One region of the Streptomyces cadmiisoli genome, then DNA from elsewhere that is predicted to be linked to it. Evidence: riboswitches for the same ligand, from Rfam matches in the RefSeq annotation. Region 1 holds a riboswitch; the other holds the start of a gene.
The links. A riboswitch is a leader RNA that binds a small molecule or an ion and turns the genes downstream of it on or off. The one in region 1 is predicted to bind S-adenosylmethionine.
Positions count from the first base shown of each region.

Region 2: another riboswitch for S-adenosylmethionine. It lies ahead of thrC (threonine synthase); the one in region 1 lies ahead of DN051_RS27675 (aminotransferase class V-fold PLP-dependent enzyme).

Region 1 covers NZ_CP030073.1:6,323,082-6,337,669, forward strand. Annotated here, with positions in the region: gene qcrB (cytochrome bc1 complex cytochrome b subunit) at 1-1,634, shown strand, start outside; gene trpD (anthranilate phosphoribosyltransferase) at 1,770-2,834, shown strand; SAM riboswitch class IV at 2,916-3,032, shown strand; gene DN051_RS27675 (aminotransferase class V-fold PLP-dependent enzyme) at 3,252-4,613, shown strand; gene DN051_RS27680 (Lrp/AsnC family transcriptional regulator) at 4,705-4,986, opposite strand; gene DN051_RS27685 (rhomboid family intramembrane serine protease) at 5,101-5,832, opposite strand; gene DN051_RS27690 (hypothetical protein) at 5,988-6,227, shown strand; gene DN051_RS27695 (NYN domain-containing protein) at 6,263-7,612, shown strand; gene DN051_RS27700 (C40 family peptidase) at 7,861-8,895, shown strand; gene DN051_RS27705 (C40 family peptidase) at 9,139-10,164, shown strand; gene DN051_RS27710 (hypothetical protein) at 10,198-11,409, shown strand; gene DN051_RS27715 (glycosyltransferase 87 family protein) at 11,462-12,697, opposite strand; gene DN051_RS27720 (glycosyltransferase family 4 protein) at 12,821-13,963, shown strand; gene DN051_RS27725 (AMP-dependent synthetase/ligase) at 14,039-14,588, opposite strand, start outside.
Region 2 covers NZ_CP030073.1:4,980,400-4,994,987, reverse strand. Annotated here, with positions in the region: gene DN051_RS21705 (helix-turn-helix domain-containing protein) at 1-757, shown strand, start outside; gene groL (chaperonin GroEL) at 830-2,452, opposite strand; gene DN051_RS21695 (cold-shock protein) at 2,878-3,081, opposite strand; gene DN051_RS21690 (ubiquitin-like small modifier protein 1) at 3,522-3,797, opposite strand; gene thrC (threonine synthase) at 3,972-5,255, opposite strand; SAM riboswitch class I at 5,273-5,438, opposite strand; gene DN051_RS21680 (glucosyl-3-phosphoglycerate synthase) at 5,601-6,545, shown strand; gene DN051_RS21675 (alpha,alpha-trehalose-phosphate synthase (UDP-forming)) at 6,618-8,006, shown strand; gene otsB (trehalose-phosphatase) at 8,050-8,907, opposite strand; gene DN051_RS21665 (DUF3263 domain-containing protein) at 8,982-9,212, opposite strand; gene DN051_RS21660 (ABC transporter substrate-binding protein) at 9,254-10,525, opposite strand; gene DN051_RS21655 (ROK family protein) at 10,655-11,599, shown strand; gene nagA (N-acetylglucosamine-6-phosphate deacetylase) at 11,599-12,744, shown strand; gene DN051_RS21645 (1-phosphofructokinase family hexose kinase) at 12,873-13,802, shown strand; gene DN051_RS21640 (CBM35 domain-containing protein) at 13,806-14,588, opposite strand, start outside.

The DNA of each region.
Region 1 (14,588 bases):
GCACTACGACGACCACGGACTCCCGCTCGCGGGGGAAGGCACCGGCCGGCGAGCGAGTCGCCGACTGGGCCGACGGCCGGCTGGGGATCTACACCCTGGCCAAGGCCAACATGCGCAAGATCTTCCCGGACCACTGGTCCTTCATGCTGGGCGAGGTCGCGCTCTACAGCTTCATCGTCATCATCCTCACGGGTGTGTACCTGACGCTGTTCTTCCACCCGTCGATGAACGAGGTGGAGTACCACGGCAGTTACGTCCCGCTCCAGGGCCAGCTCATGTCGGAGGCGTTCGCCTCGACGCTGGACATCAGCTTCGACGTCCGCGGTGGTCTGCTCATCCGGCAGATCCACCACTGGGCCGCGCTGATCTTCCTGGCCGCGATGTTCGTGCACATGATGCGCGTGTTCTTCACCGGCGCGTTCCGCAAGCCGCGTGAGGTCAACTGGCTGTTCGGCTTCCTGCTGTTCGTCCTCGGCATGTTCACCGGTTTCACCGGTTACTCGCTTCCGGACGACCTGCTCTCCGGCACCGGTGTCCGCTTCACGCAGGGTGCGATCCTGTCCACGCCGATCATCGGCACGTACATCTCGTTCTTCCTGTTCGGCGGCGAGTTCCCGGGCACCGACTTCGTGGCCCGCTTCTACTCGATCCACATCCTGCTGCTGCCCGGCATCATGCTGGGTCTGGTGGTCGCCCACCTGATCCTCATCGTGTACCACAAGCACACGCAGTACGCGGGCCCCGGCAAGTCCAACAAGAACGTCGTGGGCATGCCGTTCATGCCGGTCTACGTCGCCAAGGCCGGAGGCTTCTTCTTCCTGGTCTTCGGTGTCATCGCGACCATCGCGGCGATCGCGCAGATCAACCCGATCTGGGCCCTGGGCCCCTACCGTGCGGACCAGGTGTCCACCGGCGCCCAGCCGGACTGGTACATGGGCTTCGCCGAGGGTCTGGTCCGGTACTTCCCGGGCTGGGAGATCAACTTCTGGGGCCACACGCTGGTCCTGGGCGTGTTCATCCCGCTGGTGCTGTTCGGTCTCGTCCTGATGGTCTTCGCGGCCTATCCGTTCATCGAGGCCTGGATCACCGGCGACAAGCGCGAGCACCACATCCTGGACCGTCCGCGCAACGCCCCGACGCGTACCGCGTTCGGCGTCGCCTGGATCACGATGTACATGATCACGCTGGTGGGCGGCGGCAACGACCTCATCGCCACGCACTTCCACCTGTCGATCAACGCGGTCACCTGGTTCGTCCGGATCGGGTTCTTCGCCGGACCGGTCATCGCGTTCATCCTCACCAAGCGGATCTGCCTCGGCCTTCAGCGCCGGGACAAGGAGAAGGTGCTGCACGGCCGGGAGACCGGCACCATCAAGCGCCTGCCGCACGGTGAGTTCATCGAGGTGCACGAGCCGCTCTCGCAGGAGCAGCTGCACACGATCACGGCGCACGAGCAGTACCAGCCCATCGAGATCGGCGCCACGGTCGACGAGAACGGTGTCGAGCGCAAGGTGAAGGGTTCCGAGAAGCTGCGCGCCAAGCTCAGCCAGGCGTACTTCAACGAGGACTCCCAGATCCCCAAGCCCACCGTCGAGGAGTACAAGGAGATCACGAGCGGCCACGGCCACCACTGATCGCTGCGTTCGCCACGCCACGATCGAAGGGCCCCGTCCGGTGTTCGGACGGGGCCCTTCGCCGTGTCCGGCGGCTGGATAGGGTGGACCTGTCGGAGACCCGTGTCCCGGGAGGGACTGGACCAGGAGCGGCTTATGAGCGCTGTGACCCCCGCTGGAGGCAACACCGCGGCGGCCCGTTCCTGGCCCGCCCTGCTGAACGGTCTGCTGGACGGCCGTGACCTCGGCGCGGACGACACCGCCTGGGCCATGGACCTGATCATGCGCGGCGAGGCGACGGACGCGCAGATCGCCGGTTTCGCGGTGGCGCTGCGCGCCAAGGGCGAGACGGTCGAGGAGATCTCCGGTCTGGTCCGCACGATGTACGAGCACGCCAATGTGATCGAGGTGCCGGGCGACACGGTCGACATCGTCGGCACCGGCGGTGACGGCGCGAAGACCGTCAACATCTCCACGATGTCCGCGATCGTCATCGCCGGCACGGGCGCGAAGGTCGTCAAGCACGGCAACCGGGCCGCGTCCTCGGCGTCGGGCGCGTCGGACGTGCTGGAGAAGCTCGGCGTGAACCTGAACCTGACGCCGCGGCGGGTGGCAGAGGTCGCCGAGGAGGCCGGGATCACCTTCTGCTTCGCGGTGAAGTTCCACCCGGCGCTGCGTCATGTGGCGGCCGCGCGCGGCCAGTTGGGCATCCGAACCACCTTCAACTTCCTCGGACCGCTGACCAACCCGGCGAAGGTGAAGGCGCAGGCGGTGGGTGTCGCCGATCTCAGGATGGCGCCGATCGTGGCCGGGGTCTTCGCCGAGCGGGGCAACTCCTCCCTCGTGTTCCGCGGTGACGACGGCCTCGACGAGCTGACCACCGCGGCGACCTCCCGGATCTGGGTGGTGCGGGACGGCAAGGTGACCGAGGAGGTCCTCGACCCGAGGGACCTGGGGATCGAACTGGTGCCGGTGGAGGCGCTGCGCGGCGCGGACGCCTCGTACAACGCCGAGGTGGCCCGGCGGCTGCTGGACGGCGAGCGCGGGCCCGTGCGTGACGCGGTCGTACTGAACTCGGCGGCGGCGCTGGTGGCGCTGGAGCCGGGCGACGGGCCGCTGACGGAACGGATCCGGGCCGGGATGGAGCGGGCCGCCGAGTCCATCGACTCCGGCGCGGCCAAGCGCACCCTGGAGCGCTGGGTGGCGGTCAGCAACCTCTGAGACCCGCGGTGAGGCGAGGGCGCAGTCCGGATCGCGGACTGCGCCTTGCGCTTCGATGATCGTGTGGCAGGATCTGTGACAGGTCATGAGCGACAGTCATTCGGCCCCGGCCGACTGTCCGGCAACCCTCCGTCCGTGGCGGGGTGCCCCGGGTGAGGACCAGGTCGTGGACAGCAGGGTCCACGGCAAGCGCGGACCCCTCGCACGCTCCGCATGAGCGTGGGGCCAGGGGTCCTGGTCGTTCGAGGGAGCCTTCCGTGAGCAAGCGAATGCGCTAGGGCCGCAGAGCCCCGCCTCCGCAGCACCTTTCGCCTCATCTCACCTTTTCGCTTCTGGCGTTCGAGTACCCCGCGTTCGAGCCGTGCACGGTCGTGCCCTCGCGCGGTGGTCCGCGCCTGCCGTCACGGGAGTACGCCCATGTCTGTCTTCACCGCTGCCGCCGACCAGTCCGTTTGTACCCCGCTGCCCGTTCTGGGGCGGGATGTCACCGTCCCGCTCGTCACCGGCGGCGAGGTCACGTACGCCGCGCTCGACTACGCGGCCAGCGCGCCCGCGCTCCAGCGGGTCTGGGACGACGTGGCGGCCTACGCGCCGTACTACGGCAGTGTCCACCGCGGCGCCGGGTACCTCTCCCAGCTGTCGACGGACCTGTTCGAGAACGCCCGCGCGACGGTCGCCGAGTTCCTCGGCTGCCGCGCCGACGACCAGCTGGTCTTCACCCGCTCCACCACCGACTCGCTCAACCTGCTCGCCGCCGCGCTGCCGGCCGGCTGCCAGGTCTTCGTCTTCGAGACCGAGCACCACGCCTCGCTGCTGCCCTGGCGGGACGCCCGGGTGCGGTACCTGGACGCCCCGCGCACCCCGGGGCAGGCCGTCGAGACCCTGGAGCGCGCGCTGGCCGACCGTGATCCGGACGAGCCCGCCCTCGTCTGCGTGACCGGCGCCTCGAACGTCACCGGTGAGCTGTGGCCGGTCCGGGAACTCGCCGCGGCGGCCCACGCGCACGGCGCCCGGATCGTGCTGGACGCCGCCCAACTCGCCCCGCACCACCCGGTGTCGGTACAGGACCTCGACGTCGACTGGGTCGCCTTCTCCGGGCACAAGCTCTACGCCCCGTTCGGTTCCGGGGTGCTCGCCGGCCGCGCCGACTGGCTGCGCGCGGCCGAGCCGTACCTCGCCGGAGGCGGCGCCAGCCGCAAGGTGACCCGGCGGGCGGACGGGGGAGTGGACGTGGAGTGGCACGACAGCGCCGCCCGGCACGAGGCCGGTTCCCCCAACGTCATCGGCGCCCACGCCGTCGCCTCCGCCTGCAAGGCGCTCACCGAGGCCGGGTTCGACACCCTCGTGGCCCGGGAGCGGCAGCTGATCGACGCCGTGCGCGCGGGTCTCGCCGAGGTGCCCGAGGTCAGGGTGCTGTCCCTGTTCGGGGACGACGCGCCGCGGGTCGGGGTGATCTCCTTCGTGGTGGACGGCTGGAACAGCTCCCACTTCGCCGCCGCCCTGTCCGCGGAGTACGGCATCGGTGTCAGGGACGGCCTGTTCTGCGCCCACCCGCTGGTGCGCACCCTGCTGGGCAGCGACCCGCAGACCGCGGGAGAGTGCGGGGCGCCCGAGGCGGCGCCGGGGGAGAAGTCCCTCAACGCGATCCGGGTGAGCTTCGGCGCGGGGACGCCGGACGAGCACGTGGAGCGGTTCGTGAACGCGGTGAAGGAACTGGTCCGCGACGGCGCGAAGTGGCGCTACCGGACCGAGGACGGCCGCTGCGTCCCGGCTGTCTGAGGGCTGTCCGGCCCCGTACCGGCCGGGCCCGACGTGCCGGACGGGGCCCAGGGCCCGTCCGGCGGGCCGGGGTGCTCGGGGGCCGGGCCGCTCAGGAGTCCAGGCCGATGGCGAAGGCCGCTTCCAGGTCGTGCTGCGAGTACGTACGGAACGCGACGTGCGTGTCGGTCGCCTCCACCCCGGGGATCTTGCTGATCCGCCCGGGGATGACCTCCGCCAGATCCTCGTGCTGCGTGACCCGGACCATCGCGATCAGGTCGTAGGTGCCGGTGACGGAGAAGACCTCGCTGACGGTGTCGAGTGCCGCGATCCGCTCGGCGATCTCGGGGATCCGGTCCACGCTGGTCTTGATGAGGACGATCGCGGTGATCACGGCTGGCCTCTCCCTAGGAGTGCTGGGGCCTTCACTCTAGAGCGTCGCGCGAACGGGCGTGAGGCGGAGTCCCGGCGCCGGTCCGCCGGACCCGCGGGCGCCGTGCGCCGCCGCTCACGCCCTGTCGTCGCGCGGATCCGCCGTGATCGGCACGGCCGGTCCGGCCGTACCGCGAAACCGTGTGCACGCGTAGAGGAAGCCCAGCGCGAAGCCCACCAGATGCGCCAGGTACGCCACGCCGGGCCCGATGGACGCCTGGCCCGCCGCGAGCCACTGGAGAGCCGCCCAGAACGGCAGGACGACCCAGGCGGGGAAGCGCAGCGGCAGGAAGAGCAGGAACGGCAGCAGACTGGTCACCCGCGCTCCGGGGAAGAGGAACAGGAACGCGCCGAGGACCGCCGAGATCGCTCCCGAGGCGCCGACGAGCGGGTACCCGGAGCCGGCGCCGGCGGCCGCGTAGCCGATCAGTGCCAGGCAGCCGCAGCCGAGGTAGAAGAAGGTGAACTCGATCCGGCCCATCCTCTCCTCGGTCATCACGCCGAAGACGTAGAGGAACAGCATGTTGCCGAGCAGATGCAGCCAGCTGCCGTGCACGAAGAGCGCGGTCGCCGGGGTCAGGGCGGCCCGGGGGGAGTCCTCGAACAGTTCTGCGGGAATCACACCCCAGTGGCGGAAATACGCTCGCTGCGCGGCGAGCAGATCATCGCCGGTGCCGTACGTCGGACTGAGGCCCGAGGCCGGGCCGATCAGGAAGATTGCGCAGCACAGGGCGATCAGGCCGTACGTCACCGGCGCCGCCGGCCGCCGCCCCGCCCGGCGCGTGGAGGCGCTCCAGATGCTGATCATGAACACAGAGCATGACGTAACCGGACGCAACGGCACAGATCGCCTCGCCGCCGTGAACGGACCGGCGTCGAGTACGCGCCAGGCCGTAGGGTTACGAGCCACACGCACCAGGGAGACTGGCGCATCATCGAGACCAGAAGGAGCGAACAGGCACGATGACGGTTCCTCTGCCGACCGCCACCACGCGGTGGCGCTGCACCTTGTGCGGCAACCTCACCCGGTTCGACGTGACGCGCTCGTCGAAGGTCGTCGAGTACGTCCATCTCGACCTCGCCGGTGAGCCGAGCGTCGAGGAGCGCGAGGTGGTCAGTGAGACCATCGAGTCGGTGCGCTGCCGCTGGTGCAACGCCGTGGACCAGGTGGAACTCGTGGACAGGCCGGGCGCCGCCTCCTGATCGGGAGCGGCCCCGTACGGGCATAGGGGTGACGGATGGTGGAGACCGCAGGCGGGGGGCCGGGCGACGGCGCCGCTGAGGTGCTCGACCGACCCCTGCCCGAAAGCGTGCGCCGGCGGGTCGTGCAGATCGTCTCGGACGGCTTCGGCGGGCTGACCGTCGCCGAGCTGCCCGCGCAGCTGCGGCAGTACGCCCGGTTCGCGCCGAACCGCCGGGCAAAGTTCGCGGGCAACGCGATGGCCGCGGCGCTGGAGAGCGACCCGCTGTTCCGGCAGCGCATCGGTGAGAAGCTGCGGGAGGCCGAGCCGGACATCGCGGCGGCCCTCGACTCCGGGGCGCCGCCGGCGGCCGCGGACCCGCTGGACGTGGCGGCCGCGGCGTACGTGCTGCGTCCCACCGGTTGGGTCAAGCTGGTCACCGCCGCCGGCGAGGAGGCCCAGCGGGCCGACGCCGAGCGCGCCGACGAGGAGAGCCGGGCCGAACTGGAGCGGCTGCGCGCCGAACTCGCCGCCGCCCGTGACCACACCCGGGCCGAGACCGAGCGGCTGCGCGCCGAACTGGACGGCGCCCGGAAGGAAGCCGAATCGCTTCACCGCAAGCTGCGCGCGGCCCTCAGCGACGTCAAGCGCGGCGAGGCGGCACTGCGCAAGGTGCAGGTCGAGATCGAGGCGGTGCGCGCCGAGGGGCACGCCCAACTGTCCGCGGCCGACAGCGAGACGCGCCGGCTCAAAGCGAGGCTGGGGGAGGCGGAGGCCGCCCTGGAGGCCACGCGGAAGGCCGCGCGCGAGGGGCGCAGCGTCGAGGACATGCGGGTGCGGCTGCTGCTGGACACCGTGCTGGACGCGGCGCAGGGGCTCCGGCGCGAGCTGGCGCTGCCGCCGGTGTCGGTACGGCCCGCCGAGACCGTGGACGCGGTCGAACCCGGACGAATGACCCCGAAGGACATCGCCGCGCGGGCGTTGTCCGACAGCGATCCGGCGGTCCTCGACCAGTTGCTGGCGCTGCCGCAGGCCCATCTGGTCGTCGACGGCTACAACGTCACCAAGACCGGCTATCCCCAGATGCCGCTGGAGAAGCAGCGCCTGCGGCTGCTCGGCCAGCTCTCGCAGCTCGCCGCCCAGTCCGGCGCCGAGGTCACCTGCGTCTTCGACGGGGCGGAGCTGGCCGCGCCGGTGCTGCTCGCGCCGCCGCGCGGGGTGCGGGTGCTGTTCTCCAAGCCCGGCGTCACCGCGGACGAGTTGATCCGCCAGCTGGTCCGCGCCGAGCCGCCGGGCCGGCCGGTCATCGTCGTGTCGACCGACCGCGAGGTGGCCGACGGGGTGGCGCGGGCGGGGGCGCGTCCGGTGGCGTCCGCGGTGCTTCTGCGGCGATTCCAGCGGATTTGAGCCCTCGCGGCCTACGCCCCATGGGTCGCGTACGCACCAACCGCAACGTACGGACCGATTGCCCGAATTGGCCCGACCTTCACGCAACGTAGCGTCAATCCCACATCACGGCATGTGAGTTGTGTGTAAAGAATGCAGGGTGTGACGGGATTTTTCAGCTGAGGATTTGATCTGATCACAGCGAGGTCACTAGGGTCTGGGCTCGAACCTCCGATCGGGTGATCACTCACGTGAAGGAGATTGCCCCCGTGGCGTCCCACCGTCGACCCAAGCAGCCCAGTCGCACCCGTGTGACGGTGCTGACCACCGCAGCAGCCGCTGCCGTCGCTCTCAGCTCGCAGGCGGCCAACGCCGCGCCGAGCGAGAAGCCGAGCAAGGACGAGGTCAAGTCCAAGGTCGACAAGCTCTACGAAGAGGCCGAGCAGGCCACGGAGAAGTACAACGGGGCCAAGGAGAAGCAGGAGAAGCTCCAGAAGGAGATCTCCACGATCCAGGACAACGTCGCGCGCGGCCAGGAAGAGGTCAACGAGCTGCGTGACGGCCTCGGTTCGATGGCCAGCGCGCAGTACCGCTCCGGTGGCATCGACCCCTCCCTCCAGCTGTTCCTCTCGGCCGACCCGGAGGACTACCTGGACAAGGCCTCCACGCTCGACCAGTTGAGCAGCCAGCAGGTCGAGTCGCTGAAGAAGATCCAGGAGAAGCAGCGCGAGCTCGCGCAGCAGCGCTCCGAGGCGTCGAACAAGCTCAAGGACCTCGCCTCCACCCGGACCGAACTGGGCAAGAAGAAGAAGGAAGTCCAGGGCAAGCTCGGCGAGGCGCAGAGGCTGCTCAACTCGCTCACGGCCGCCGAGAAGGCCGCGCTGGCCGCCGAGGAGGAGCGGGCCAGCCGTTCCTCCGCGGACCGCGTGGACCTCGGCAACGCCGCCACCGGATCGGGCCGCGCCATGGCCGCCTTCCAGGCCGCGCAGAGCAAGATCGGCACCCCCTACGTCTACGGCGCCTCCGGCCCGTCCTCCTTCGACTGCTCGGGTCTGACGTCCTGGGCCTTCGCGCAGGCCGGCGTCAGCATCCCGCGTATCTCGCAGGCCCAGGCCAACGCCGGTACGCGCATCTACAGCCAGTCCGACCTCAAGGTCGGCGACCTGGTGATCTTCTACGGCGACCTGCACCACGTCGGCTTCTACGCCGGCAACGGCCAGGTGCTGCACGCGCCGCGCACCGGCACCGTGGTCCGCTACGAGTCGATCAACAACATGCCGTACCAGTTCGGCGTCCGGATCTGATCCGGACCCCTTCGAGACCGCGACTCCCTGCCGCCCGTTCGGGCGAATCGGAGTAGCCCCGAACGACCCCGCGCCCCGCCGTTGACCTGCGTCAGCGGCGGGGCGTCACGTTGTGTTGCCGCCGATGTCTTTGGCCGGCGCCCCGCGACGGGGCTACTGTCTGCCCCGTTTCCCCCCCGTCGCCGGGCCCGTTCCGCGCTGGGGGATTCTCCCTGTCCGCCAGTGGAAGGAGCGCGGCTTCCCGTGGGGTCTCATCGCCGTCCTGCACCGTCCGGGTTCGACCGGGGCGCCTGCGTGACGCGCCTCGCCGTCGGAGTACTGTCGGCCGCCGCCGCGGCGGCCGTCGGCGCGGTGCCGGCCCAGGCCGCGCCGCACGACGACACCCGTGCCGAGGTGGACCGCCTCTTCGCGGCGGCCGAGAAGGCAACCGAGGCCTACAACGAGGCCGACGAACGCAGCGACCGGCTGCGCGGGCAGGTGAGCCGGGCCCAGGACCGGATCGCCCAGCAGCAGGACCGCATCAACACCATGCGGGAGGCGCTCGGTTCGCTCGCCGGAGCCCAGTACCGCTCCGGCGGCCTCGACCCCTCGCTCGCGCTGCTGTTCTCCGACGATCCGGACGACTACCTCGACAAGGCGTCCGTCCTGGACCGGATCACCGCCCATCAGGCCGGGCAGCTCAGGCAGCTCCAGGAGGCCATGCGCGAACTCACCCAGGAGCGCGAGCAGGCGGCCGGGAAGCTCGGCGAACTCGAGCGGAGCCGCAAGGCCGTCGCCGCCCACAAGCGCTCCGTCGAGAAGAAGCTCGCCGCCGCACGGAACCTGCTCAACTCCCTGCCGGACGCCGAGCGCGCCGCCTACGACCGGGCCTCCCGCTCCGGCCGCGGCGACATGCCCGACCTCGGCAGCGACACCCCGGCCTCCGGGCGGGCGGCCGCCGCGGCCGCCGCCGCACGCTCCGCGCTCGGCAGGCCCTACGTGTGGGGCGCCAACGGGCCGGGAGGCTTCGACTGCTCGGGCCTGATGCAGTGGTCATACGGGCAGGCCGGGGTCGCCCTGCCCCGCACGTCGCAGGCCCAGCGGGCGGCGGGCCGGCAGGTCCCGCTCTCCCAGGCCCGGCCCGGCGACCTGGTCACCTACCGCAACGACGCCAGCCACGTCGCGATGTACATGGGCAACGGCCAGGTGATCCACGCCCCCTACCCCGGAGCGCCGGTGCGCTACGACCCGGTGGGGATGATGCCGGTCTCCGGGGTCACCAGGGTCTGACCCCGCACCGCCCGCACCCGTACGATCGGGAAGGTGGCTGGTCGAGGGCGTGTGCCGGGAAGCGGAGGGACAGCGCTCCGTCTGCTGCTCGTCCCGCTGCTCCTGTCCCTGCTCGTCTCGCTGGTCTCCTGCACCGGCCGGCCCGCGTCCGACGCGGTGCGGGCCGAGGCGCAGCGGCTGCTGGACCGGCGGGCGGCGGCGGTCCTCGCCCACGACGAGAGCGCCTACCGCCGCACGGGGACGGCCGCCGGCTTCGCCGATCTGCGCGCGGTGCCCCTGGCCGACTGGTCGTACCGGGTCACCGAGGTGCGCCGTGCCGGCGACACGGCCACCGCCGACGTGGAGCTTCGCTACCGCTTCGAAGGCCACGACCGGGCACCGGTCACGGCCGGCCGCACGATGGTCCTCGGCCGTACGCCGGACGACCGGTGGACCGTGGTCTCCGACCGGCCCGACCGCGAGTCCGCCCAGCAGCTGTGGGACCAGGGCGCGGTGACGGTGGTCCGGGGCGAGCGCAGCCTGGTGCTGGGCGTCGGCCAGTCCCGCCGGTCGCTGCAACGCTTCGCCGACCTCGGGGACCGCGCGGTGCCCGCCGTGTCGCGGGTCTGGGGCACAGGGTGGAGCCGGCGGGTCGTGCTGCTCGTGCCCCGATCGCTGGAGGGCATGGCGGGGCTGCTCGGGTCGCCCGCCTCCTCGTACCGCGGGATCGCCGCCGTGACGACCGGCGAGACCGGCGCGGTGCGGGCGCCCGCCGACCGGATCATCGTCAACCCCGACGCGTACGGCGTGCTCGGCCCCGTCGGCAGGCAGGTCGTCCTCACCCACGAGGCCACCCATGTCGCCACCCGCGCCCACACCAACGCGGCCACCCCGCTGTGGCTGTCCGAGGGCTACGCCGACTGGGTCGGCTACCGGGAGAGCGGGCGCACCCCCGCCCAGGCCGCTCCGGAGCTGGCCCACGCGGTGGCCTCCGGCGACGTCCCGGAGCACCTTCCGACCGACGCCGACTTCGGCTTCACCGGGGCGGCGACCTCGCTGGCCCGGGCCTACGAGGGCGGCTGGACGGCCTGCCGGATGATCGAGGACCGGTGGGGCGCGGAGCGGCTGGCCGAGTTCTACCGGGCGGTGGGAGCCCACCAGCGCCGGGCCGGGGCCGTCGAGGGGGCGATGAGGGACGTGCTGGGGACGACGCCGGAGGAGTTCACGGCATCGTGGCGGGAGCATCTGCGGACGGAGTTCGGCTGAGGCCGGTGCGGTCGTGCGCGCGGGGAGCCTTCCGCGGCACGGCGGGGCGGCGTCAGGGGGAGACGGGGTCCTCGGTGCGGGCCGGGCGGCCGGGCAGGGGCGTTCCCGCGCCGGCCCGCGGCACCGTCGAGCGCCACAGGGCGCGGGCCGCGGTGACCGAGGCCAGGACCAGCAGCCCGTTGCGGACGAACAGCAGCGTGACGCCGAGCGGGTCGCTCGCGACGACGTGCGAGAACCACACCGGGAACTCCAGCACCGTCACGAACGACGCCACCAGCACCAGCCGGGCCGGCAGCAGCATCGTGGTGCGCGAGAAGCAGAGGCACACCGCCGCCAGACCGACCAGCCACACCATGTACTGCGGGCTGATCACCCGGCTGGTGGTGGTGAACAGCAGGACCGCCACGAAGGCGGCCTCCGCGAGGGTGTGCGGCAGGAACCGCGAGGCCAGCAGCCGCCACAGCACGAGCCAGCCGAACGCCATCCCGGTGAGCGCCAGCGCCGCGGCGCTGACCACGTCGACGTACGGGCCGAGGAACTCCACCGACCCGTAGTTGAGCAGCACCTCCCCGTCCCAGCCGAACTGCCGGGCCACGTGGAACACCAGGCCGCCCAGCGACTCCACCTCGGTGCCCCGGTCGCGCTGGAAGGTCAGGAAGGCGAACGCCCCGGGCATGAGGAGGGGGAACAGCGCCGCCAGCACCCCGGCCGTCACCGCCGCCGCGGCCCACGCCCGGCGGCGCACGGCACCCACCAGCAGCAGCACCGGCCACACCTTGAGCATCGCCGCGAAGCCCGTCAGCGCCCCCATCAGCCGGGGGCGCCCGACGCCCGCGAGGAGCGCCGCCACGGCGACCGCGGTGACCATGACGTCGTAGCGCGCGTACACCGTGGGGCCGAGCAGGGGCACGCCCACCACCCAGGTCCACGCACCGCGCGACGACCGCCCCGGGCGCAGGCCCGCCCACAGCAGCAGGGCGAGGACGGCCAGGTCGGCCAGGAACGCGAGGACGAAGAAGGCCTGCGCGTAGTCCAGGAAGAACAGCAGCGCGGGGGACAGGATCGCCAGCGCGGCGGCCGGCGGGTACTGCCAGGTGACGTCGTCCAGCGGGAACGTGCCGGTGCGCAGCACCTCGTACCAGCCCCGGTAGATGCCGGAGACGTCGCTGGTGACGTCCGGGCCGGGGAAGACGAAGACCTTCAGGACGAACAGGAGGAGCACCAGCCGGGTCAGCGCCCAGACCAGCACGAGACCTGCCGAGGGCCGCGTCGTGCGCGTGCTGTCCACCGAAGCCCCTGTTCGTCCGCTGCCCGTCGTGTGAGGGGGCCATGATCTCCCGGCCCGCTGTGCGATGAGCGTGCAGCGCGGCCGTGCCGACCAGCGAGTCTACGTTGGGTAGGCTCCGGGGCGATGCGCAAGACCCTGATCGTGACGAACGACTTCCCGCCCAGGCCCGGCGGCATCCAGGCGTTCCTCCACAACATGGCACTCCGGCTCGACCCCGAGCGCCTCGTCGTCTACGCCTCCACCTGGAAGCGCGGCCGGGAGGGCGTCGAGGCGACGGCCGCCTTCGACGCCGAGCAGCCCTTCACCGTCGTACGCGACCGGACGACCATGCTGCTGCCGACGCCCGCGGCGACCCGCCGGGCCGTCGAGCTGCTGCGGACGCACGGCTGCACGTCCGTGTGGTTCGGGGCGGCGGCGCCGCTCGGGCTGATGGCACCGGCGCTGCGCCGGGCGGGCGCGGAGCGCCTGGTGGCGACCACCCACGGGCACGAGGCGGGCTGGGCCCAGCTCCCCGCCGCGCGGCAGCTGCTGGGCCGGATCGGCGAGTCCACCGACACCCTCACCTACCTCGGTGAGTACACCCGGTCACGGATCGCCACCGCGCTCTCCGCGGACGCCGCCGCCCGGATGCGGCAGCTGCCGCCCGGGGTCGACGAGAAGACCTTCCACCCCGACTCCGGCGGAGACCGGGTGCGCGCCCGGCTCGGCCTCACCGACCGGCCCGTGGTCGTGTGCGTCTCGCGGCTCGTGCCCCGCAAGGGCCAGGACACGCTGATCCTCGCGATGCCGCGGATCCTGGCCGAGCAGCCCGACGCGGTCCTGCTGATCGTCGGCGGCGGGCCCTACGAGAAGGAGCTGCGCCGGCTCGCCCGGGAGACCCGGGTGCAGGACTCGGTGGTCTTCACCGGGGCGGTGCCCTGGTCGGAGCTGCCCGCCCACTACGGCGCGGGTGACGTGTTCGCCATGCCGTGCCGCACCCGGCGCGGCGGCCTGGACGTCGAGGGCCTGGGCATCGTCTATCTGGAGGCGTCCGCCACGGGACTGCCCGTCGTCGCCGGGGACTCCGGCGGCGCGCCCGACGCCGTGCTCGACGGGGAGACCGGCTGGGTGGTGCGGGGCGGTTCCGTCGAGGACACCGCCGACCGGATCGCCGCGCTGCTCGCCGACCCCGAACTGCGCAGCCGGATGGGCGAGCGGGGCCGGCGGTGGGTCGAGGAGAAGTGGCGGTGGGATCTGCTCGCGGAGCGCCTCAAGGAGCTTCTGTAGCGGGGGAGCCACGACAGCGAAACGGCGCGGGTCCCCCTTCGGGGCCCGCGCCGTGACGTCACGTCACCTGCCGCGTCACTTCTGGTAGAGGGCCTCGATCTCGCCCGCGAAGTCCTTCGCGACCACGTTCCGCTTCAGCTTCAGCGACGGGGTCAGGTGCCCCGAGTCCTCGGTGAACTGCGAGCCCAGGATCCGGAACCTGCGCACCGACTCGGCCTGCGACACCGCCGCGTTGCCGTCGTCGACCGCGGACTGGATCGCGGCCACCAGGTCCGGGTCGTCCCGCAGCGAGGCGGCGGTGGAACCGGCCGGCTTGCCGTGGTCGGCGGCCCAGCGGCCCAGGAACTCCTCGTCGATGGTGACCAGGGCGCCCACGAACGGCCGCGCGTCGCCGACCACCATGCACTCCGCGACCAGGGCGTGTGCCCGGATGCGGTCCTCGAGCACGGCCGGGGCGACGTTCTTGCCGCCCGCGGTCACCAGGATCTCCTTCTTGCGGCCGGTGATCCTGAGGTAGCCGTCCTCGTCGAGGGTGCCGATGTCGCCGGTGTGGAACCAGCCGTCGGCGAGGGCCTCCTCGCTCGCGCCCGGGTTGTTCCAGTACTCCTTGAACAGGTGCTCGCCG
Region 2 (14,588 bases), 1.3 Mb from region 1:
GCTGCGGCGCGAGGAGGTCGCGCAGCTCGCCGGACTGTCCGCCGACTACTACACCGAGCTGGAACGCGGACGCGGTGCCCAGCCCTCCGCCCAGGTGCTGGCCGCCCTCGCCCGTGCGCTGCGGCTGAACGGCGACGCGCGCGACCATCTGTTCCACCTCGCGGACCGGCCGGTCCCGCCGGCCCACGGCACGGCCGCGCACGTCCAGCCCGCCCTGCTCGGCCTGCTGGACCGGCTCACCACCACCCCCGCGCAGGTCATCACCGATCTGCACGAGACGCTGGTCCAGAATCCGCTGGCGGCGGCCCTCCTCGGCCGGCCCACGGCGGAGCGCGGCCCCGGGGCGAGCCTGGTCTACCGCTGGTTCACCGACCCCGCGGCCCGGGCCGTCTACCCGGCCGAGGACCACCCCCACCACTCCCGGGTCTTCGTCGCCGATCTGCAGGCCGTCGCCGCCCGGCGCGGCCGGGACACCGCGGTGAACCGCATGGTGGGCGAACTGCGGCGGCGCAGCGAGGAGTTCGCCGGGCTGTGGGACGCCCATGACGTCGGTCTGCGGCGGACCGACCACAAACGCATCGTGCACCCGGCGCTGGGCGTCATCGAGCTGGACTGCCATGTCCTGCTCAGCGAGGACGGCTGCCAGCGCCTGCTGTGGTTCAGCGCCCCGCCCGGCACCGAGGGCGCCGCCCAGCTGGAGCTGCTGTCCGTCATCGGCACCCAGGACATGCCGAGCGCCGGCGGAATCGGCGGGTGAACGCCCGAGGGCGGCACCCCCTGCCGGGAGTGCCGCCCTCGGATCGAAGGACGGTTGATCGACCGGGGTCGATCAGAAGTCCATGTCACCGCCCGGCATGCCGCCGCCGGCGGGCGCGGCGGCCTTCTCCGGCTTGTCGGCGATGACGGCCTCGGTGGTCAGGAACAGCGCGGCGATGGAGGCGGCGTTCTGCAGCGCGGAACGGGTCACCTTCGCCGGGTCGATGATGCCTTCCTTGACCAGGTCGACGTACTCGCCGGTCGCGGCGTTCAGGCCGTGGCCCGGGGTCAGGTTGCGCACCTTCTCCACCACGACGCCGCCCTCGAGGCCGGCGTTGACGGCGATCTGCTTCAGCGGGGCCTCCAGGGCCAGCTTCACAGCGGCGGCACCGGTGGCCTCGTCGCCCTCAAGCTCGAGCTTCTCGAAGACCTGGGAGGCCTGGAGCAGGGCCACGCCACCACCGGCGACGATGCCCTCCTCGACGGCCGCCTTCGCGTTGCGGACGGCGTCCTCGATGCGGTGCTTGCGCTCCTTGAGCTCGACCTCGGTGGCGGCACCGGCCTTGATGACGGCCACGCCGCCGGCCAGCTTCGCCAGACGCTCCTGGAGCTTCTCGCGGTCGTAGTCCGAGTCGCTGTTCTCGATCTCGGCACGGATCTGGTTGACCCGGCCCGCGACCTGGTCGGCGGAGCCGGCGCCGTCGACGATGGTGGTCTCGTCCTTGGTGATGACGACCTTGCGGGCGCGGCCCAGGAGGTCCAGGGTCGCGTTCTCCAGCTTGAGGCCGACCTCCTCGGAGATGACCTCGCCGCCCGTGAGGATGGCGATGTCGCCGAGCATGGCCTTGCGGCGGTCGCCGAAGCCCGGGGCCTTGACCGCGACGGACCGGAAGGTGCCGCGGATCTTGTTGACGACCAGGGTCGACAGGGCCTCGCCCTCGACGTCCTCGGCGATGATCAGCAGCGGCTTGCCCGACTGCATGACCTTCTCCAGGAGCGGGAGCAGGTCCTTGACGTTGGAGATCTTGGAGTTCGCGATGAGGATGTAGGGGTCCTCCAGCGACGCCTCCATGCGCTCCATGTCGGTGGCGAAGTAGGCGGAGATGTAGCCCTTGTCGAAGCGCATGCCCTCGGTGAGCTCGAGCTCGAGCCCGAAGGTCTGCGACTCCTCGACGGTGATGACGCCTTCCTTGCCGACCTTGTCCATCGCCTCGGCGATGAGCTCGCCGATCTGGGTGTCGGCGGCGGAGATGGAGGCCGTGGAGGCGATCTGCTCCTTGGTCTCGACCTCCTTGGCCTGGTCGAGCAGGGCACCGGAGACGGCCTCGACGGCCTTCTCGATACCGCGCTTGAGGGCCATCGGGTTGGCACCGGCGGCTACGTTGCGCAGGCCCTCCTTGACCAGGGCCTGGGCGAGAACGGTCGCGGTGGTCGTACCGTCACCGGCGACGTCGTCCGTCTTCTTGGCGACTTCCTTGACCAGCTCTGCGCCGATCTTCTCGTACGGGTCCTCGAGCTCGATCTCCTTGGCGATGGACACGCCGTCGTTGGTGATCGTGGGGGCGCCCCACTTCTTCTCGAGGACGACGTTGCGGCCCTTGGGGCCGAGCGTCACCTTGACGGCGTCCGCGAGCTGGTTCATGCCGCGCTCGAGGCCGCGCCGCGCCTCCTCGTCGAACGCGATGATCTTGGCCATGTGAAGTGGTCCTCCCGGACTGGGGTGGATTGCTCCGGACCGCGCTGGCGCCCGCGACGGACGGCTCGCCTGCCTCGTGGTTCCTTGCCCCACCCGGCTTGCGGCCTCACCGACCCGGTCCTTCGTTGTCACTCTCACCTTCAGAGTGCTAACGCCAATGATTAGCACTCGACCATGCCGAGTGCAAGGTGCGCCCGCGAAGCGGGCTCGTTCAGGGGTGGTGGTCGGGTGACGGGAGAGCGCAGGGCGCGCCCGCGAGGCGGGCTCGTCGAGGGGTGGTGGCCGGGTGACGGGCGGGCGCGCGGCGCGGCGGGGAGACGGCCGGCCGACGCGGGGCGCGGGCGCGGTGCGGGCACACCGAAGGGCCCGCACCCTGCGGGGGTGCGGGCCCTTCGAACAAGACGTCACATACGGTGGTCGCGCGCTTAGGCGGTGACACGAACCATGTCGGCCTGCGGGCCCTTCTGGCCCTGCGAGATCTCGAACTCGACGCGCTGACCCTCCTCGAGGGTCCGGTACCCGTCCATCTGGATCGCGCTGTAGTGGACGAACACGTCCGCACCACCGTCGACCGCGATGAAGCCGTACCCCTTCTCCGCGTTGAACCACTTGACGGTGCCCTGAGCCATGCCTAACTCCCCTATTACTGGCCCTTGCACAGATCCACACTTCGCGGATCCGGGTCAGACCTCACCCCCCATTGGCGTGGGGGCGTGCGCCGGAACGCGTCGACCGCGGCTGAATGTATCTGTCCAACTGCCGTCTGCAACAGGTCAATCGGACGAGAAATCCGGGCAGCAACGGTCGGGAATTTACGGAGAATTCGCCCGAATTCAGGGCAAGTCGGGCCATACAAAAGGAACGAAAGACGCAAATGAGCCAGATACTTTGGCTACTTCTTGTCGCACTCGAAGCCGGAACTCATATGCGTCCGTCACACGGCGCGCGGGGCGTTCCCCAACTCTACCGCGCTCAATCCCACTGAATTGCCCCCTCCGCTTCTCTCACGGAGGGGGCAATTCAATGAACAATGCGTAACCGGCTTTACTCACGGTAACGCGAGAGCCGTTCAGCCGCCCGCGACCGCCGGGATGATGGACACGCCGGCGCCGTCCGGGGTGGCCGTCTCCAGGCCCTGCTCGAAGCGCACGTCGTCGTCGTTGACGTACACGTTGACGAAACGGCGCAGCTTGCCCTGGTCGTCCAGGACCCGGGCGGCGATCCCGGTGTGGTTCTTCTCCAGGTCGGCGATGACCTCGCCGAGGGTCGCGCCCTGGGCGGCGACCTCGGCCCGGCCGCCCGTGTAGGTGCGCAGGATGGTGGGGATGCGAACGGTGACGCTCATGGACTTGACCTCCGGTCAGGTGGAGCGCCCCCGAAGGGGCGCGGGGCACTGCGCGACCGGCCCCACCCGGTCCGCAGACGGACAACGACCTCTGGAACAGCCTGTGGACCGACCCCTGGGCCGGCCCCCGGACCGGTCCCGAGAAACCTCGGGGCCGGTCTCCGGAACGGCCTCTCAGACGAGACCGGCTTCCCTGAACGACTCCAGGCTGGGGCGGATCGTCGCGGTGAGCCCGGTGCCGGCCACCGCGTCCAGCGTCTTCAGACCGTCGCCGGTGTTCAGCACGACGGTGGTCAGCGACGGGTCGAGCACACCGGCCTCGATCAGCTTCTTCGTGACGCCGACGGTCACCCCGCCCGCGGTCTCCGCGAAGATTCCCTCGGTGCGCGCGAGCAGCTTGATCGCGGTCACGATCTGCTCGTCCGTCACGTCCTCCACGCCGCCGCCCGTGCGCCGGGCGATGTCGAGGACGTACGGCCCGTCGGCCGGGTTGCCGATGGCCAGCGACTTGGCGATGGTGTCCGGCTTCTGCGGCCGGACCACGTCGTGTCCGGCCTTGTAGGCGGTGGACACCGGCGAGCAGCCGGCGGCCTGCGCGCCGAAGATCCTGTACGGCCGGTCCTCGACCAGACCGAGCTCGATCAGCTCCTGGAGACCCTTGTCGATCTTCGTGAGCTGGGAGCCGGAGGCGATCGGGACCACCAGCTGGTCGGGCAGCCGCCAGCCGAGCTGCTCGCAGATCTCGTACGCGAGGGTCTTGGAGCCCTCCGCGTAGTACGGCCGCAGGTTGACGTTGACGAAGCCCCAGCCCTCGCCCGCCGGGTCCCCGATCAGCTCGGAGCAGAAGCGGTTCACGTCGTCGTAGTTGCCCTCGATGCCGACGAGTTCGCCGCCGTAGACCGCGGCCATGACGACCTTGCCCTGCTCCAGGTCGTGCGGGATGAACACACAGGAGCGCAGGCCGGCGCGGGCGGCCGCGGCGCCGACGGCGCCGGCCAGGTTGCCGGTGGAGGAGCAGGACAGGGTGGTGAAGCCGAAGGCGCGGGCGGCCTCCAGGGCCTGCGCGACCACCCGGTCCTTGAAGGAGTGGGTCGGGTTGCCGGAGTCGTCCTTGACGTACAGCCCGCCGGTGACGCCGAGTTCACGGGCGAGGTTGTCGGCCTTGACGAGCTGGGTCCAGCCCGGGTTCAGGTTCGGCTTGCCGGCCACGTCGGCGGGGACGGGCAGCAGCGGCGCGTACCGCCAGATGTTCGCGGGGCCCGCTTCGATGCGCCGGCGGAGCTCCTCCGTGTCGTACCCGGAGAAGTCGTACGCGATCTCCAGCGGGCCGAAACACTCCTCGCACGCGAAGACCGGGCCGAGGGGTACGCGGTGACCGCATTCACGACAGGAAAGCGCGGCGGCCGGGCCGAGGTCGACGGTGGATTCACTCGCGCTTGCAACAGTCTGCACAGCCATGGAGGCGAGGCCCTTTCTCCTCATCTTCCTCACGACGCATTTCGCCGCGAGACGGAATTGGCACCTTCCCTAGCCGGGAGCCTCGCGGAGACGATCAGTGCTGACCGACGGTGTCTACGAGAACCGACTGGAGGGTTGCCGGGGCTTCATCGGGCCGTTTCCCTCTGCCCCTCTGGATGAGCTGTATGTGGTTGTCGGCGCGGACAACCCCCGACATGCGATGGTCATCAGCGTTGTTCAAGACTGTAACCGAAGGCCAGGACAGTTGAGATAGCCGTCCGAACCGCGAGATGGATCACACCCGATCACCTCACTCGCCGAGAGAACGCAGAGGAGCCGCAGACTGTGCTGGAAGAAGTCGAGCGCTGGCTGAACACTCGCTCCTGGTCCGTGACCGATCGCCCGCTCCACAGAATCCTGGCCGCGAAACGCACGACGGGCCAGTCGGTCAGTGTCGTGCTGCCCGCGCTCAACGAGGAGGAGACCGTCGGCGACATAGTCGCCGTGATCCGTCACGACCTGATGCTCCAGGTCCCGCTGGTCGACGAGATCGTCGTCGTCGACTCGGGGTCCACCGACCGCACCTCCGAGGTGGCCGCCGCGGCGGGCGCCCGGGTCGTCCACCGCGACGACATCCTGCCGCGCCTGCCGGCCGTGCCCGGCAAGGGCGAGGTCCTGTGGCGCTCGCTGCTCGTCACGCGCGGCGACATCGTCTGCTTCATCGACGCGGACCTGAGGGAGTTCTCCTCGGACTTTGTGTCGGGCATCGTCGGGCCGCTGCTCACCGACCCGGAGGTCGACCTCGTCAAGGGGATGTACGACCGTCCGCTCGGCGGCGAGGCCGGGCAGGGCGGCCGGGTCACCGAGCTGATGGCCCGCCCGCTGCTCAACATGCACTGGCCGCAGCTGGCCGGTTTCGTCCAGCCGCTCGGCGGCGAGTACGCGGCCCGCCGTTCCCTGCTGGAGCAGCTGCCGTTCCCCGTCGGCTACGGCGTGGAACTGGGCATGCTGGTGGACTCGCTGCACCTGGTCGGCCTCGACGCGCTCGCGCAGGTCGACGTCGGGGAGCGCAGGCACCGCCACCAGGACGGGCAGGCGCTCGGCCGGATGGCGGCGGCGATCTACCGCACGGCCCAGCTGAGGCTGGCCCGGGGCCATCTGATCCGCCCCTCGCTGACCCAGTTCGAACGGGTGGAGGACGGGTTCGAGCCCCGCACGTTCTCGGTGGACACCGAGGAACGGCCGCCGATGGTGGAGATCGCCGAGTACGCGGCCCGAAAGGTGGCATGAGGGTCGTATACGACCCGCCGAGGGCGTGAACCGCACGTTTGCGCGGATCCCGCGCGGGCTAGGTTGAGGCGTATGGCTTCAACCTACGGCGCCGCGCAGGTACTGGTGGCCTCCAACCGCGGCCCCGTCTCGTACGAGGTGCTCGAGGACGGCTCGCTGCACGCCCGGCGCGGCGGCGGCGGGCTGGTCTCCGGGCTGTCGGCCATCGGGCCGGACGCGGGCGCCCTGTGGGTGTGCTCGGCGCTGGGCGACGGCGACCGCGAGGCGGTGCGGCGCGGGGCCGGCGAGTCCGGGGTGCGCATGCTGGACATCCCGGCCGACGTGCACGCGGACGCCTACAACGGCATCGCGAACTCGGTGCTGTGGTTCGTCCACCACATGCTGTACCAGACGCCGCTGGAGCCGGTCTTCGACGCGGAGTTCCGGCGGCAGTGGGCGTCCTACGAGACGTACAACCGCGCCTTCGCCGAGGCTCTGGCCGAGGAGGCGGCCGAGGGCGCCGCCGTGCTGGTGCAGGACTACCACCTCACCCTGGTCCCGGGCATGCTGCGCGAACTGCGCCCCGATGTGCGCATCAGCCACTTCTCGCACACCCCGTGGGCGCCGCCGGAGTACTTCCGGATGCTGCCGGACGACATCGCCGCGCGGGTGCTGCGCGGAATGCTGGGCGCGGACCGGCTCGGCTTCCTCACCCACCGCTGGGCCGAGGCGTTCACCGCGTGCTGCGAGCAGTTCGCGGGGGGCCTCGGGGACACCGCGGTCGGGGTGCACGGGCTCGGCGCGGACGCCGACTTCCTGCGCCGCCGGTCGCACGAGTCCGACGTGGACGAACGGCTGACGGCGCTGCGGGCGGAGATCGGCGAGGGCCGCAGGACGATCGTCCGGGTGGACCGGACCGAACTGTCGAAGAACATCGTGCGGGGCCTGCTGGCCTACCGCCGGCTGCTCGACGACCGCCCCGAGTGGCGCGAACGCGTGGTGCACGTGGCCTTCGCCTACCCGTCCCGGCAGGACCTCGCGGTCTACCGGGACTACACGGCCGAGGTGCGGCGGCTGGCCGGCGAGATCAACGAGCGGTACGGCACGCCGGGCTGGACGCCGGTCGTGCTGCACGTCAAGGACGACTTCGCGCGCTCGTTGGCGGCCTACCGGCTGGCGGACGTGGCGCTGGTCAACCCCATCCGGGACGGTATGAACCTCGTCGCCAAGGAGGTGCCGGTCGTCTCCGACGAGGGGTGCGTCCTGGTGCTGTCGCGGGAGGCGGGCGCGTACGAGGAACTGGGCGAGGACGCCGTCGGGGTGAACCCCTACGACGTGGTCGGCACCGCCGACGCGCTGCACCGAGCGCTGACCCTGCCGCCGGGCGAGCGGATGGAGCGCACGAAGCGGCTGGCCGCGGCGGCCACCGCGCTGCCGCCGGCGCAGTGGTTCCTGGACCAGCTGACCGCCCTCACCGGCTGACCGGGGCCGCCCCCGCCCGGCGGGCACGGGGCGGCACGGGCGGTCAGCCCAGTCGGTCCGCCAGCGCGCGCAGCAGCCGTACGACACCCGCCGGGCCGTCCACCACCAGGTCCGCGCGATCGCGCAGCTCGGTGACCTCGTCGCTGCCGCTGCACACCAGCAGACCGGGGGTGCCGTCGGAGCGGAGCTTGTCCACCGCGGCGTAGGCGGGCAGGTCGCCCAGGTCGTCGCCCGCGTAGAGGACGGACCCGGCGGACAGTTCGCGGACGTGGTCGAGCAGGGCGACGCCCTTGTCCATGCCGGGCGGGCGCAGCTCCAGCACCAGACGGCCCGGTTCGACGATCAGCCCGTGCCGGCCGGCGAGGCCGGTGAGCGGCTCGCGCAGCGCCTCGAACGTGGCCTGGGGATCCTCCGCCCGGCGGGTGTGGACGGCGACCGCGCGCCCCTTGTCCTCCACCCACGTGCCCTGCCGGGCGCCGGCCCGGTCGAGCAGCGCCGGCAGCTCCGCGCGGACGGCGGCCACGCCCGGGTGCGGCGCCGGGGACCTGATCTCGTCACTGACGGCGTCCCACCGCTCGGCGCCGTAGTGCCCGAGGACGACCAGGTGCTCCAGGCCGCCGACGCCGGCGAAGCCGCCGAGGCGGACGGCGACCTCGGCCGGGCGGCCGGTGACGACGGTGACGGCGGCGACCTTCGGGGCGAGCGCGGCCAGCGCGGACACCGCCTCGGGGTGAGCGCGGGCCTGCTCGGGGTCGGGCACGATCGGGGCGAGCGTCCCGTCGAAGTCGAGGGCGATCACCGCGCTGCCGGGGCGGGCGAGAATCGCGTCGAGCCCGTCGCGCCCGGCCGGGGTCGAGGGCGTCGGCACACTGCTGCTGGGTTCGGTCTCGTGGCTGCCCATAGGGGGACCCTATCCGCGGGGCGGCCCGGGTACGCCGCCGAAAAGGGCCGCCCGCGCGAACGCCGGAGCGCGCGTCAGCGCTCGGCGCGCCGCGCCTCGCGCACCCGGCGCAGCCGGTTCACCGTCACCGGGTCGTGCGCGAGGGCCCGCGGATCGTCCAGCAGGGCGTTGAGCAGCTGGTAGTAGCGCACCGGCGCCAGGCCCAGCTCCTCGCGTATCGCCCGCTCCTTCGCGCCGGGACCGGCGAACCCCCGGCGCTCCAGCGCGAGGATGTCCTGTTCTCGTCGGTCGAGCCGCTGCTCCATGCCCGAAACGGTAACCCCGGCCACCGACAGCGGGGCCGCGGCTAACCGGCCGCCGCGCTCTCCGCGGTCGTCGCCGTGGTCTGCAACCGGCCGAGGATCGTCGTGGGGCTGCCGCCCTGCCGTACGGCGGTGCCGATCCGCTTCTTCACCTCGGCGCTGACCGCCGCCCAGGAGGTCTTGCCGACGGGGTAGAACTCGGCGAGCGGCAGCTCGTCAAGGAACGGCTTGATCTCCCGGTCCTCGCCGGAGCGCCCCATCGCCTCGGACGCGGCGTTGGTGACCGGCAGCAGGTCGTAGCGGCGGGAGAGGTCCAGGACGTTCTTGTCGCTGTAGACGAAGTCGAGGAACTCCCCGACCTCCTCCCGGTGGCCGTTCTGCTTGAAGGCCAGCATCCAGTCGGCGACGCCCATCGTGGCCTTGCTCTCGCCGTTCAGGCCGGGCATGGGCACCATGCCGAACTTCACGCCCTTGTCCGCGGCCATCTTCATCAGCGACGGGTGGCCGTTCAGCATGCCCACCTCGCCCTCGGCGAAGGCGGCGAACGCGTCCGCGCGGTCGAGGCCGCCGGGGGCGACGGGCCCGGTGAGGCCCTGGCCGACCAGTTTGTCGCGCAGCCAGGTGAAGGTCTCGACGTTCTCGGTCGAGTCGATGCCGTAGGTGCCGACCGCGTCGGTGTAGCCGCCGCCCCCGCTGAGCAGCCACTGCATGGTCTCGGCCTGCGCCTCCTCGGAGCCGAGCGGCAGGGCGTAGGGGTACTCCACCCCCTCGGCCTTCAGCGCGCCGGCCGCGTCGGCCAGTTCCTCCCAGGTCGCGGGCGGGGTGAGGCCGGCCTCCTCGAAGAGGCTCTTGTTGTAGAACAGCAGGCGCGTGGAGGCGGCGAACGGCATGCCGTACTGCACCCCGTTGACCTGGCCCGCGCTGGCGAGCCGGGAGGCGAAGCCGGCCTGGACGGGGATGGAGAGCAGGTCGTCGGCGGTGTAGAGCAGGCCGTCGTCCGCGTAGTCGGCGTAGGCGCCGATCTGCGCCATGTCGGGCGCACGGCCGGCCTCGACCATCTCCTTGACCTCGCGGTCGACGTCGTTCCAGGAGTGGACGCTGACCTCGACGCGGACGCCGGGGTGGTCGGCCTCGTACTTCTCGACGAGCGCGGACCAGTACTTCTCGGAGCTGTTCGCCGCGCTGTCGCCGTAGTCCGCGGCGACCAGTCTCAGGGTCACGTCGGCCGACTCCCCGTCCAGGCCGCAGCCGCCGAGGACCGCTGTCATGCCCAGTGCGGACACCACCGCGATCATTCCTGTCCTGCGCCGCTGCACGTGCTCTCGCCCCTGCCCCGCCGAACGGGACAACCCGTTCGACGCATCACTTGTCCGAATTCCGGATTAAGGTCTACACCACGCAAGTGGACTAGACCTCTTCCGGGTCCACGGTCCACACTGTCCCCCGTGAGACACGTCATCGCCCTCGATGTGGGCGGCACCGGGATGAAGGCCGCCCTCGTCGGGCCGGACGGCACCCTGCTGCACCGGGCGCGCCGGGCCACGGGGCGCGAGCGCGGACCCGACGCGGTCGTGGACGGCATCCTCGACTTCGCCGCCGAACTGGACACGTACGGCGAGCGGCACCTCGGCTCGTCCGCGGCGGCCGCGGGCGTCGCCGTCCCCGGCATCGTGGACCAGGAGCGCGGCATCGCCGCCTACGCGGCCAACCTCGGCTGGCGGGACGTGCCGCTGCGCGCACTGCTCGCCGACCGGCTCGGCGGCCTCCCCGTCGCCCTCGGCCACGACGTGCGCACCGGCGGGCTCGCCGAGGGCCGGATCGGGGCCGGCCGGGGCGCGGACCGCTTCCTGTTCGTGCCGCTGGGCACCGGCATCGCGGGCGCCATCGGCATCGACGGCCGGGTGGAGGCCGGCGCCCACGGCTTCGCGGGCGAGATCGGCCACATCGTCGTACGGCCCGGCGGGACCGCCTGCCCGTGCGGTCAGCGCGGCTGCCTGGAGCGGTTCGCCTCGGCGTCGGCGGTCGGTCAGGCGTGGGCGGCGGCGACCGGGGACCCGGACGCGGACGCCGCGGACTGCGCGAAGGCCGTCGCGTCCGGCGACGAGAGCGCGCGGGCCGTGTGGCAGGAGGCGGTCGACGCGCTCGCCGACGGCCTCGTCACCGCGCTCACACTGCTGGACCCCCGCACACTCATCATCGGTGGCGGGCTCGCCGAGGCGGGGGAAACCTTGTTCACACCGCTGCGGGACGCCGTCCGGCGGCGCGTCACCTTCCAGAAACTGCCGGCGATCGTGCCCGCGGCCCTCGGGGACACCGCCGGATGCCTCGGTGCCGGGCTGCTCGCCTGGGATCTCCTCACCCCTACTGACCCTTCGGAGGTAACCACCTGATGGCCCCTAGCTTGGTTCTCGCCGGTGCCCGGGTGGTACTGCCCTCCGGGACCGTGGCCGACGGCCGCGTGATCGTCGACGGCACGCGGATCGCCGCCACGGCCCCCGACGGCACACCGGTCGTCGACGTCTCGGGCCACTGGCTGGTCCCCGGGTTCGTCGACCTCCACAACCACGGCGGCGGCGGGGCCTCCTTCACCTCCGGGACGGTCGACGAGGTCCTGCGGGGCATCCGCACCCACCGGCTGCACGGCACGACCACGCTGGTCGCCTCCACCGTCACCGGCGACATGGACTTCCTCGCCCGGCGCGCGGGCCAGCTGTCCGAACTGGCCGAGCAGGGCGAGATCGCCGGCATCCACTTCGAGGGGCCGTTCATCTCCCCGTGCCGCAAGGGCGCCCATTCGCAGGAACTGCTGCGCGACCCGGAGCCGGCGGAGGTCCGCAAGCTCGTCGACGCGGCCCGCGGCCAGGCCCGTATGGTCACCCTCGCCACCGAACTCCCCGGCGGCATCGACTCCGTGCGGCTGCTCGTCGAGCACGGCGTGATCGCGGCGGTCGGCCACACCGACGCCACCTACGAGCAGACGGCCGAGGCGATCGACGCCGGCGCGACCGTCGCCACGCACCTGTTCAACGCGATGCCGGCACTCGGGCACCGCGCCCCCGGCCCCATCGCCGCCCTCCTGGAGGACGAGCGGGTGACCGTCGAGCTGATCAACGACGGCACCCATCTGCACCCCGCCGCCCTGGAACTGGCGTTCCGTCACGCCGGCCCGCAGCGCGTCGCGTTCATCACCGACGCCATGGACGCCGCCGGCTTCGGCGACGGCCGCTACATGCTCGGCCCGCTGGAGGTCGAGGTCAGCGACGGCGTGGCCCGCCTGGTGGAGGGCGGCTCGATCGCGGGCTCCACCCTCACCCTGGACCGGGCGTTCCACCGGGCGGTGACCGTCGACCGGCTGCCGGTGGAGCACGCGGTCGCGGCCCTGTCCGCCAACCCCGCCCGGCTGCTGGGGATGTACGACCGGATCGGCTCCCTCGAACCGGGCAAGGACGCCGACCTGGTGCTCCTGGACGCCGACTTCGGCCTCAAGGGCGTGATGCGCCGGGGCGAATGGGTGGTTGAGCCCCAACTGCCCTGATACATCCGCCGGAAGAGAATCCGCCGAGGTGACGCGGGTCGCCGCGACGGCTGTGCCGACCGCCCTCTCTTTGGCATGATCGACCCTCCGGAAAACGAGAACGCATCCATCGGGGGAGGTCGGCCCAGGTGATCCTCACGGTCACACTGAACACCGCTCTCGACATCACCTACCGCGTACGGTCCCTGCGGCCGCACGCCACCCACCGGGTCTCCGAGGTGACCGAGCGACCCGGCGGCAAGGGCGTGAACGTCGCCCGCGTGCTGGCCGCGCTCGGACACCCGGTGACGGTGACCGGTTTCGCGGGCGGCGGCACCGGGCGGGCCGTGCGGGACGCGCTCGGCGCCGTGCCCGGAGTGGTCGACGCGCTGGTGCCGACCGGCGGCACGACCCGGCGCACGGTGGCCGTGGTGGACGAGCGGTCCGGGGACACGACCCAGCTCAACGAACCGGGCCCGACGATCGCCCCCGCCGAATGGGCGGCCTTCCTGGCGGCCTTCGAGGACCTGCTGCCGGCCGCGGCCGCGGTGGCCCTGTGCGGCAGCCTGCCGCCGGGCGTGCCGGTGGGCGCGTACGCGGGTCTGATACGTACGGCGCGGGCGGCCGGTGTGCCCGTGCTGCTGGACACCAGCGGGGAGCCGCTGCGCCGCGGGCTGGCCGCCCGCCCCGACCTGATCAAGCCCAACGCCGAGGAACTGGCCGAACTCACCGGCTCCCACGAACCGACGCGTGCCACTCAGGACGCCCGCAGACGCGGCGCGCACGCGGTGGTCGCCTCGCTCGGTGCCCAGGGCCTGCTCGCGGTGACCCCCGAGGGCCACTGGCGTGCCACCCCACCGGCCCGGGTGCACGGCAATCCGACCGGCGCCGGGGACTCCGTGGCCGCGGGCCTGCTGTCGGGACTGGTCGAGCAACTGCCGTGGCCGGCCCGGCTGACCCGCGCCACCGCCCTCGCCGCGGCGACTGTCGGCGCGCCGGTGGCCGGCGAGTTCGACCGGGCCGTCTACGAGGAGCTGCTGGCGCGGGTGGCGGTGAGCGGCGAGGTCAGCGCCGCCTGACCGTCAGCTCTTGACCCAGCCCTTGACCAGCCACACCTGGTCGAGGTTGGCGTCGCACTGGTTGCCCTGCTCGCACGAGATCTTGATGGTGTTCGTGCCCTTGTTGAGCTGGATGTAGTTGTAGGTCCGCGTCCAGCCCTTCTCGTAGTCGCCCTCGGCGGCGCCCGCGTAGTTCTTCAGGTTCACCGGTGTGTTGGAGGCCGTGCCGTTGATCGTGAGGGTCGCGTTGGCGTCCTTGCCGGGCACGCCGTAGCCGACGTACAGGGTGTACTTGCCGGACTTCGGGATGCCGTTGACGGTCCAGGTGACCGAGGCGCCGGGGCTGTTGAAGCCCCCCACGTAGACACCGCCTTCCGCCTTGGCGCCCTTGACGTCGGAGGCCGTCTGGGCGGGAGGGCCGAGCTGGAGGGCCTTGGCGTCGATGGTGGGCAGCTCCTCCTCGGGGCCCACGCTGCTCTCGGCCGACGGGCTCGACTCCGCGCTCTGGTCGGCCGGCGCGGTGGGGCTGGGCTGGTCGTCGCCCGCGGCGTTGTCGTCGTCACCGCCGAGCATCGCGACACCGATGCCGATCACGACCGCGGCGACCACCGCGATGGCGCCGATCAGCAGGCCCTTGGTGTTGGGGCCGCGTCCCCGGCCGCCACCGCCGCCGTGGGCGGGCTGCTGGTGGACGGCGGTCGTCCCGCCGGAGAACGACTCGGGGGCCGCGTAGTGCGCGTTCGGCTGGCCGTAGGCGCCCTGCTGCGGCGGAACGGCCTGCTGGCCGTACGGCTGCTGCTGGCCGTA